DNA from 4 places in the Anoxybacillus sp. ST4 genome. Region 2 is predicted to be linked to each of the others. Evidence: riboswitches for the same ligand, from Rfam matches in the RefSeq annotation. Region 2 holds a riboswitch; each other region holds the start of a gene.
The links. Region 2 has a riboswitch for cobalamin ahead of K1I44_RS02335 (ribonucleoside-diphosphate reductase subunit alpha). Riboswitches for the same ligand answer to the same signal wherever they lie in the genome.
Positions count from the first base shown of each region.

Region 1: linked by a shared signal. The riboswitch ahead of metE (5-methyltetrahydropteroyltriglutamate--homocysteine S-methyltransferase) and the one ahead of K1I44_RS02335 (ribonucleoside-diphosphate reductase subunit alpha) in region 2 are both predicted to bind cobalamin.
Region 3: linked by a shared signal. The riboswitch ahead of K1I44_RS00570 (ABC transporter substrate-binding protein) and the one ahead of K1I44_RS02335 (ribonucleoside-diphosphate reductase subunit alpha) in region 2 are both predicted to bind cobalamin.
Region 4: linked by a shared signal. The riboswitch ahead of K1I44_RS05910 ((2Fe-2S) ferredoxin domain-containing protein) and the one ahead of K1I44_RS02335 (ribonucleoside-diphosphate reductase subunit alpha) in region 2 are both predicted to bind cobalamin.

Region 1 is NZ_JAHZOE010000034.1:8,997-11,200, reverse strand. It holds gene metE (5-methyltetrahydropteroyltriglutamate--homocysteine S-methyltransferase) at 1-1,018, opposite strand, end outside; cobalamin riboswitch at 1,160-1,349, opposite strand; gene K1I44_RS13645 (IS66 family transposase) at 1,926-2,204, shown strand, end outside.
Region 2 is NZ_JAHZOE010000002.1:26,851-29,054, reverse strand. It holds gene K1I44_RS02340 (cytochrome d ubiquinol oxidase subunit II) at 1-711, shown strand, start outside; cobalamin riboswitch at 806-1,004, shown strand; gene K1I44_RS02335 (ribonucleoside-diphosphate reductase subunit alpha) at 1,119-2,204, shown strand, end outside.
Region 3 is NZ_JAHZOE010000001.1:96,195-98,398, reverse strand. It holds gene K1I44_RS00575 (ATP-binding protein) at 1-858, shown strand, start outside; cobalamin riboswitch at 926-1,117, shown strand; gene K1I44_RS00570 (ABC transporter substrate-binding protein) at 1,237-2,193, shown strand; gene K1I44_RS00565 (FecCD family ABC transporter permease) at 2,159-2,204, shown strand, end outside.
Region 4 is NZ_JAHZOE010000005.1:112,813-115,016, reverse strand. It holds gene K1I44_RS05915 (LacI family DNA-binding transcriptional regulator) at 1-617, shown strand, start outside; cobalamin riboswitch at 703-883, shown strand; gene K1I44_RS05910 ((2Fe-2S) ferredoxin domain-containing protein) at 1,065-1,430, shown strand; gene K1I44_RS05905 (energy-coupling factor ABC transporter permease) at 1,427-2,179, shown strand; gene K1I44_RS05900 (energy-coupling factor ABC transporter substrate-binding protein) at 2,176-2,204, shown strand, end outside.

The sequences.
Region 1 (2,204 bases), on a different contig from region 2:
GTTCTGTTGGTAACGTATGTTCATGTTTTGTTGTGACAGGGACATGTATTAAGCTGCAAGACGGTTGAATGATCAGTTGTTCAGAAACGCCTGCTAAATGATGAAGGAGCTTCGCTTTTTGCACAAGCGAACTTTTCCATACATTTCGGCCGTCGACAATACCAGCAACTAATATTTTATCTTTCGGAAATCCGTAAGTATTTATGTCTTCCATGTTTTCGCCATCATCATGAACAAAATCAAGCCCAATGCCTGCGACAGGCAAAGCAACAACTTCACGGTAATGAGATACGCTAGCAAAATACGTTTGTAAAATAATATTTATGTTCGGTATATCGCGGTGAAAAACGTTGTATACATGATGAAATGCGTTGATGATATCATCGTCTATATCTTGAACGAGAATCGGTTCATCCATTTGTACGAACGACACTCCAGCCTCACCTAGTTGTTTTAACAATTCCACATAAACAGGAACTAAGTGTGCAAGATGCTTTCGCCATTCGTTGCGATCGTATTGTTTCGAAAGTAAAAGAAATGTAATCGGTCCAAGTAACACAGGCTTTGCTTCAATATGGAACGTTTCTTTTATTAGTTTGTATTCTTTCAATAGCCGATTTTCCACCAATTTCGGCTTAGTTTGCCCGATTTCAGGAACGATGTAGTGATAATTTGTATTAAACCATTTCGTCATTTCAAGGGCATGTTGTCCGTTCGTGCCACGCGCCATCGCAAAGTATTGCTCTAGCGGATTAACTATTTGTTTGAATCGCTCTGGAATATATCCGAACATAAATGCTGTATCTAACACGTGATCGTATAAGGAAAAATCTCCGATCGGAATGAGATCAATTCCTTTCTCGACTTGTTTGCGAATCGAATCAAGTCGAATCGTTTCCATCGTTTTTGTGAACTGCTCTTCGTTCATTTGCCCATTCCAAAAAGATTCTAATGCTTTTTTCCATTCCCTCTTTTCTCCAATACGTGGATATCCTACATTCGAACTGTAGATTAACATATACAAGCACCTCCAGTTATTTTATCCCAATCAAGCAGAAAAACCCCCTTCCAAACAGAAGGAGGGCATAGCTAACTCGTATTGAGATACGTGAAGTGCCTCAACATCATATGTCCTCACTCCTCCCTATGACGCGTAGGTCGTAAGTGCATACAACAGGCAGGTCTCCTGACTTAGCTTCATCGCCGTTTATCTCCTTCCCATTTCGCGTGAAACAGTGGATGATGATAAACAGCTCTGCATCACAGTGGCGCGACCGTGTTGGATTTTCACCAAACTTCCCTTTTAAGATTCACAGCATGTGTGAACCACCTGTTGCGTGAACTTATTATTTTGTTGTATAAAATTCAGAATAAACGAACTTTTTGTTTTTTTCAACTGAAATATTTTCTCGTGTGGAGTTTTGAGAGATGTAACGCCGTAGGTAACTATTCAGCCTCCAACTAGAGAAAGTTAGAAAGATACGTTTAAAACTTTCTATTTCCTGTCTAAAGGTATCACTAATCGACAGGAGAGGTGAAGACGATGAAAGAAGAATAAATTCTAGCCGTGTATCATCAAGGACCTAAAGCTGTTGTGTAATTAGTCAAAACATTAATGAATCAAATCGAACAATTACAATAACGGGGGCGAGTAGTTGGACGCACGAAAAAAACAGTACTAACAGCTATTTGTCGCCTTCTTCCGATCCGTTTCGTCCTTCGAACCTCCTTGCGGAAGAAAACAGGCAAGCGCCCAGGTGGACAGATCGGACATCGGAGGTATATGCTCCAAAAGGTGGCTAACCCGCACCATATCGTTGTACACCGAGTAACCCAATGCCAAGGATGCGTGCGGGGCATCGCTAGAACAGGTGCCGGTCCATCAATGCCTTACCCGACAAGTATGGGACTTTCCAACTTTGCCGATGGAAGTCACCCAGCAAGAATGTGAAGTCAAGTTTTATCACCATTGTCATCGTCTTCACCAAGCGGAGTTTCCTGTCCGCGTCACGAACCCAGTACAATATGAACTAAGAGTCAAAGCACTGCTTGTTTATCTCACAAAATATCAATTGCTTCCTTATCACCAGACGGCAGAGCTCATTAAAGATGTTGTTAGTCATTGGATCAGCGAAGGGACGCTGGTAAAGATCAACCGGGAAGCCGGCGAATGTCTGGCCGACATTCGTCCCCTTTTTCATAAG
Region 2 (2,204 bases):
AAGTATGAAAAAGTGCTTGTTTACATTTCTGGTATGAGCGGCTTATTGATCCCTGCGTTTTTAATTAGTGTCTTGCCGATTACACACGGATCTTTCGTCGAAACAATAGATGGCGTCAGTCGTCTTCGCCTTGATCGCTTATTTACAAGCCCGCATGAATATGCGTTTATCGCTTTTGCGATTACGAGTACACTTTTTCTTTCTTCCCTTTTGCTTGCGGATTACTCAAACGAAGCTAACGAAGCAGAAGCATATGCAATTTATCGGCGAGATGCACTGATTATCGGACCGTTTGCCCTTCTTTCTTCGCTGTTCATTATGGTCACGATGCGACATGAAGCACGTTGGTTATACGACGGAATGATAACGCATTGGCCGTGGCTTGCCGCTTCCGTCGTTCTATTTCTCCTAGCTGGTGCAGCGCTTTTTCTTCCTTCACGGAAGCAGAAAACGGTGCGCGGAATGCCGCGTCTTGCGGTTGTAGCAATTGTATTACAATATTTTTGTGCAAGTTACGCGTACGGGAAAGCCCACTTACCGTATATGATTTATCCAGATGTGACGATCGAATCGGGATTTACGCATCCCAATACGTTTCGCGCCCTTTTCATCACATATATCGTCGGCTTTGCAATTTTATTTCCAGGTTTCATTTATTTTTGGCGTCTGTTTATGAAAGATCGTCGTTATTTAGCAAATGATGAAAAATAATGATTGCAAATGTTGAGATTTTTCGCTATAGTTTTAAACGTAAACGTTTTTCATACAACATATTGTGATATATAAACAATATAATAACTATATATTGTAACCAACAAGCAAAGGTGTCCGAACGGACTTAATAGGGAATCTGGTGCGAATCCAGAACTGTCCCCGCAACTGTGTGCGCAGACGAAATGGAAACAACACCACTGTATATGTCAGCTTTTGTGGCGCATATATGGGAAGGAATCCAAAGTAGGATGAAGCGCGAGTCAGGAGACCTGCCTTGCTTGTATCGTTTCATATTCTTCGGGGATTGAGAAGATGAAACGATGGTGAAAGCGTGCCTTTTTCCATCGTTTCATCCGCTCAACAAAAGCGGATGTTTTTTATTTTATAAGGGGAAGGGATTTTACATGATGCACATAAAAGAACGAACTGAAGTAAATGAAGAAACGATTCGCACACTATTGTCTCATATTTTCAAAGACTTTCCACACTTATCGAGTGAGCGGTACATCGAGCGTACCGTGCGTGCACTTGCGCACACACGAAAATACGACGACATGATGAACAAACTCATTTTAAATGCACTTGATGAAATCACCGTCGAACAACCAGATTGGACATTTGTAGCGGCTCGCCTCTATTTACAACAACTATACGATGAAGCAGCTACAAACCGCGGCTACAATGCATCCGAAACATACCGCTACTTTTATGAATTGCAAACAACGCTCTGCGATTTTGGCATTTACGATTCATTTTTACTTGAACAATATACGAAAGAGGAGTTACAAGAAGCGAGCGCATGGATCGATCCGAAAAAAGATGAACGATTTACATATATCGGCTTAAAAACATTAGTTGATCGTTATTTAGCAAAAGGCTACAATGGTGAGATTTACGAATTGCCACAAGAGCGCTTTTTAACGATTGCACTAACACTCATGGCTAACGAAAAGAAAGAAAAGCGCATGGAACTTGTAAAAGAAGCGTATTGGGCATTATCTAATCAATATATGACAGTAGCGACACCAACGTATGCAAACGCAGGAAAGTCTTATGGACAGCTTTCAAGCTGCTTTATTGATACAGTCGATGACAGTCTTATTGGCATTTACGAATCGAATACAGACGTTGCACGCCTATCTAAAGGCGGCGGTGGAATTGGTGTGTATTTAGGGAAAATTCGTGCAAGAAATTCTGATATTAAAGGATTTAAAGGTGTATCATCTGGTGTCATTCCGTGGATGCGACAATTAAATAATACAGCGGTATCCGTAGACCAATTAGGAACACGTCAAGGTTCGATTGCCGTCTATTTAGACGTTTGGCATAAAGACATTTTCTCTTTTTTAGATGCGAAGCTGAACAATGGCGATGAGCGACAAAAATGCCATGACTTATTTTACGGTGTATGCATTCCTGATTTATTTATGGAGCAAGTCGAAAAACGTGGTGATTGGTATTTATTCGACCCGCATGAAGTGAAACAAGTG
Region 3 (2,204 bases), on a different contig from region 2:
CTTCCTCCCCAAGTGAATGAACTGTTTACAAAGGCCATCATGGAGGAGAAAGAACAAGCAGCAGAAATTGCTTTACAAGGTCGCAATTGGGTCATTGTTATGACGCCGTTGTACAATGGCAAAGTGATTCGCGGGGCGGTTGCAGTGCTTCGAGATATGACAGAAGAACGCCGGCTCGATAAGTTGCGCAAAGATTTTATCGCCAACGTCTCGCATGAGTTGCGAACGCCAATCGCCATGTTGCAAGGGTATAGTGAAGCCATTGTCGACGACATCGCGGCGACAGATGAAGAAAAGAAAGAATTGGCAAAAGTCATTTATGATGAATCGTTGCGCATGGGTCGCCTCGTTAACGACTTGCTTGATTTAGCGCGTATGGAAGCAGGACATTTAACGCTTCATAAAGAGCGCGTGCCGCTTCGTTCATACACCGAGCGCATCATTCATAAGTTTCAAGCGTTAGCGAAAGAAAAAGGAGTTCGCTTGCTCGTGGACATAAATGAAGAATTTGTCGTGTTGCTTGACCCTGACCGTATCGAACAAGTGCTGACGAATTTAATTGATAATGCTCTTCGTCACACAGATGACGGTGGGGAAGTTCGTGTCATAGTCGATGGGGACGAAGAGGCGGTGCGCATTTCTGTTCGAGACTCAGGCTCTGGCATTGCTGAAGAAGATTTGCCGTTCGTGTTTGAGCGCTTTTACAAAGCGGATAAAGCACGTACACGCGGTCGCTCTGGCACAGGATTAGGTCTTGCGATTGCGAAAAACATCGTTGAGGCGCATAAAGGAACGATCGCCGTTCATAGTAAGCTCGGCGAAGGAACGATGTTTACATTTACACTTCCATTGAAATAGAAAATTTTTGTTGTCATAAGCGATGTTTTCGGCTATGATAGAAACGTAAAAATTGTTCGACAATTGTATACGTTCGTTGCAAAAAGGTGTCGAATGGGAAACCTAGTAGACTTAATAGGGAATCTGGTGCAAGTCCAGAACTGTCCCCGCAACTGTAAATGCTGACGAAATGAAGGACGCCACTGTACAATTCGTATGGGAAGGCTTCAAAGTAGGATGACGCATAAGTCAGTAGACCTGCCTTTTTGCATCGTCATTCGCGTCTTCGGGGAGTGAGACGTCGAAACGACAAAGGTGACGGTTGTCTTTTGTTGTTTCCAGCTCATTCCATTCGGGGTGAGCTTTTTATTTTTATATACATAAAGAGGGGGAAAAACGATGAAAAAGTGGAAACAGTATGTATGGCTTTTGGTGCTCGTGCTGACGCTCGGATTAGCGGCGTGCGCGAATAACGCAGAGCCGGCAAAAGAGACAAAGCAAGAGGAGAAAGTAGCGGAGGTCGCATTTCCTGTCACAGTAAAAGATGCGTTTGGTGACGTGACGATTGAAAAGGAGCCAGCGAAGATCGTTTCGCTTATCCCGAGCAATACAGAAATTGCGTATGCGTTAGGACTTGGTGACAAAATCGTTGGTGTAAGCGATTTTGATAACTATCCGGAAGATGTGAAAAATAAAGAAAAAATCGGCGACATGGAGTTTAATGTTGAAAAAATTATCGCACTTCAGCCGGACGTTGTGCTTGCACACGCGTCAAGTGCACATAACTCTGAAGAAGGATTAAAACAATTGAAAGATGCGGGCATTACAGTCATTGTTGTGCCAAATGCTACATCGTTGAATGACGTGTATGCTTCCATTGAACTAATCGGTAAAGCGACAGGGAAAACGAAAGAAGCATCGGACGTTGTGAAACAAATGAAGCAAAAAATCGATGCCATTGCTGAAAAAGCAAAAGAGGTGAAAGAAGAAGCAACCGTTTGGATCGAAGTCTCGCCTGCACCAGAAATTTATACAGCTGGAAAAGGAACATTTATGGATGAAATGTTAGCGATCATTCATGCGAAAAATGCGGCAGGTGATCAAGAAGGATGGCCGATGTTTACAGAAGAAGATGCAGTGGCGTTAAACCCGGATGTCATTATTACGACGTACGGTTATTACACGCCGAACGCAGTTGAGCAAGTGCTCGCTCGCCCAGCATGGAAAGACGTCCCTGCCATTAAAAATAAACGCGTATATGACGTCAATTCGGATTTAGTTTCTCGTCCAGGACCACGTTTAGCTGAAGGGGTCGAAGAAATTGCCAAAGCCGTTTATCCAGACATTTTTCAATAATTACATCGTTG
Region 4 (2,204 bases), on a different contig from region 2:
TACAAAAAGAAGACGTGCCGTTTGTCGTCATCGGTAAACCGCATAAAAAAGCGGAGCAAATTACGCACGTTGATAACGATAACGTTCGCGCCGCGCGCGAGGCGACGGAATATTTAATTGAGCTCGGTCATGAACGCATCGCTTTTGTCGGAGGAAATGTAAATCTCATCGTGACGATGGATCGTTTGCGCGGATATGAAAAAGCATTGAAATCGGCTAGTCTTTCGTATCGAAAAGATTACATCGTGCATGAAGAATTTTTAAAAGAAGGCGGCCAAGAGGCGATGAAAGGGTTGCTTTCATTGAAAGAACCGCCAACTGCGCTCGTTGTCGCCGACGATTTGATGGCGCTCGGTGTGTTAAATACGCTTGCGGAAATGGGGTTAAGCGTACCAGCCGATTTGTCGATCGTGAGCTTTAACAACGTGCTTTTATCAGAAATTTCCCGTCCGCCATTAACATCGGTAGACATTAACATTTTCCAGCTCGGCTTTGAAGCAGCAAGAAATTTAATTCAACAAATCGAAAACCCGAATGAGCCAATTAAACGCATCATTATTCCGCATACGCTCGTCAAACGGTTTTCGTGCGATTATTACAAAGCACCTTCTGAATAGGAAGGTGCTCTTTTTTTATAAACAGGCTAGGCGAGAAGAAAAAAATGGTGTATTATATTCTTAACATTTACGCTCTTTGAAAAATATATACGATGAGCAAGTACGGTGCATACGTCCGTATGCTTAAAAGGGAAGAACGGTGCAAAGCCGTCGCGGTACCCGCCACTGTGATGGGGAGTTTCGTTGCAATATGCCACTGATTTTTGGGAAGGCGCAACGAAATGATGAACCTAAGCCAGGAGACCTGCCTGCTTGCGATACGTCGGCTGCCTACGGGAATATAGGTGGACGTGCGGAGACGATGGAAAGCAACGGTTGTGAATACATGATAAGAAATCGCCATAAGAGATACAACGGTTGTGAATGCATGATTGTTTGAATATTTCGTTTTTTTCTGCACCTCTACCTAGAGGTGCTTTTTTATTTTGGAAAAAAGGGGCGACATATATGGCAACATGGAATTTACAAGGAACGACACATCACGTGCTTATTTGCAACGGAGGAAGCTGCATGAGAAAAGGAGGAGAAGAGGTGACGCAAGCGATTCGCGATGAAATTGATCGGTTGCAGTTACATGGGCGCGTTCATACGACGCGTACACGATGCAACGGTCGCTGCGAAGATGCATGTGTCGTCATCGTTTATCCAGAAGGTGTTTGGTATCGTACGATTGATGAACAAATAGGGAGGGACATTGTACGCAATCATGTACGTGACGGGAACATATTGCGCGATTACGTCACGTATACGTATGAACATACAGAATTTGTTATGCCCGAACATAGCGTTGCGACAAGGGGGAAAGAAAAATGAAGCGAAACGCATGGTGGATCGTTTGTACATGCTTGACTGTCTACGTTTTATTTGCGCTTTCACCTTCAGTATATGCGATGCACATTATGGAAGGATTTTTACCTTGGCATTGGGCGCTCGTTTGGTGGTTGTTATTTTTGCCATTTTTCTTCGTCGGTTTACGGACGATGACGCGCATCGTAAAACAACAGCCGGAAATGAAAATGTTGCTTGCGCTAGCGACCGCATTTACATTCGTTCTTTCCGCTTTAAAAATTCCATCTGTCACAGGAAGCAGCTCGCATCCGACAGGGACAGGCCTCGGTGCGCTGTTATTTGGGCCGTTCGTCATGACGGTCATCGGTACGGCTGTGTTAATGTTTCAAGCATTATTGCTTGCGCATGGTGGATTGACAACGCTCGGTGCAAATGCGTTTTCGATGGCGGTTATCGGTCCGTTTGTAGCGTACGTGTTGTTTGTTGCATGCCAAAAGCTTCGCATTTCGATGCGCCTTTCTGTTTTTGTGGCGGCGATGTTTGCCAATTTAGCTACGTATGTGATGACATCGATACAACTTGCGCTAGCATTTCCAGACGCAACAGGCGGGGTATGGGGGGCGTTCTTAAAGTTTGCTTCTATTTTTGCTGTCACTCAAATACCGCTTGCAATTACCGAAGGGCTTCTGACTGTTGTTGTGTGGAATTTTTTACATACGTACACGAAACAAGAATTAAATATATTGCAACAGAAAGGGGCGTCTGTTGAATGAACAATCGACTATTGCTTTTCCTTGC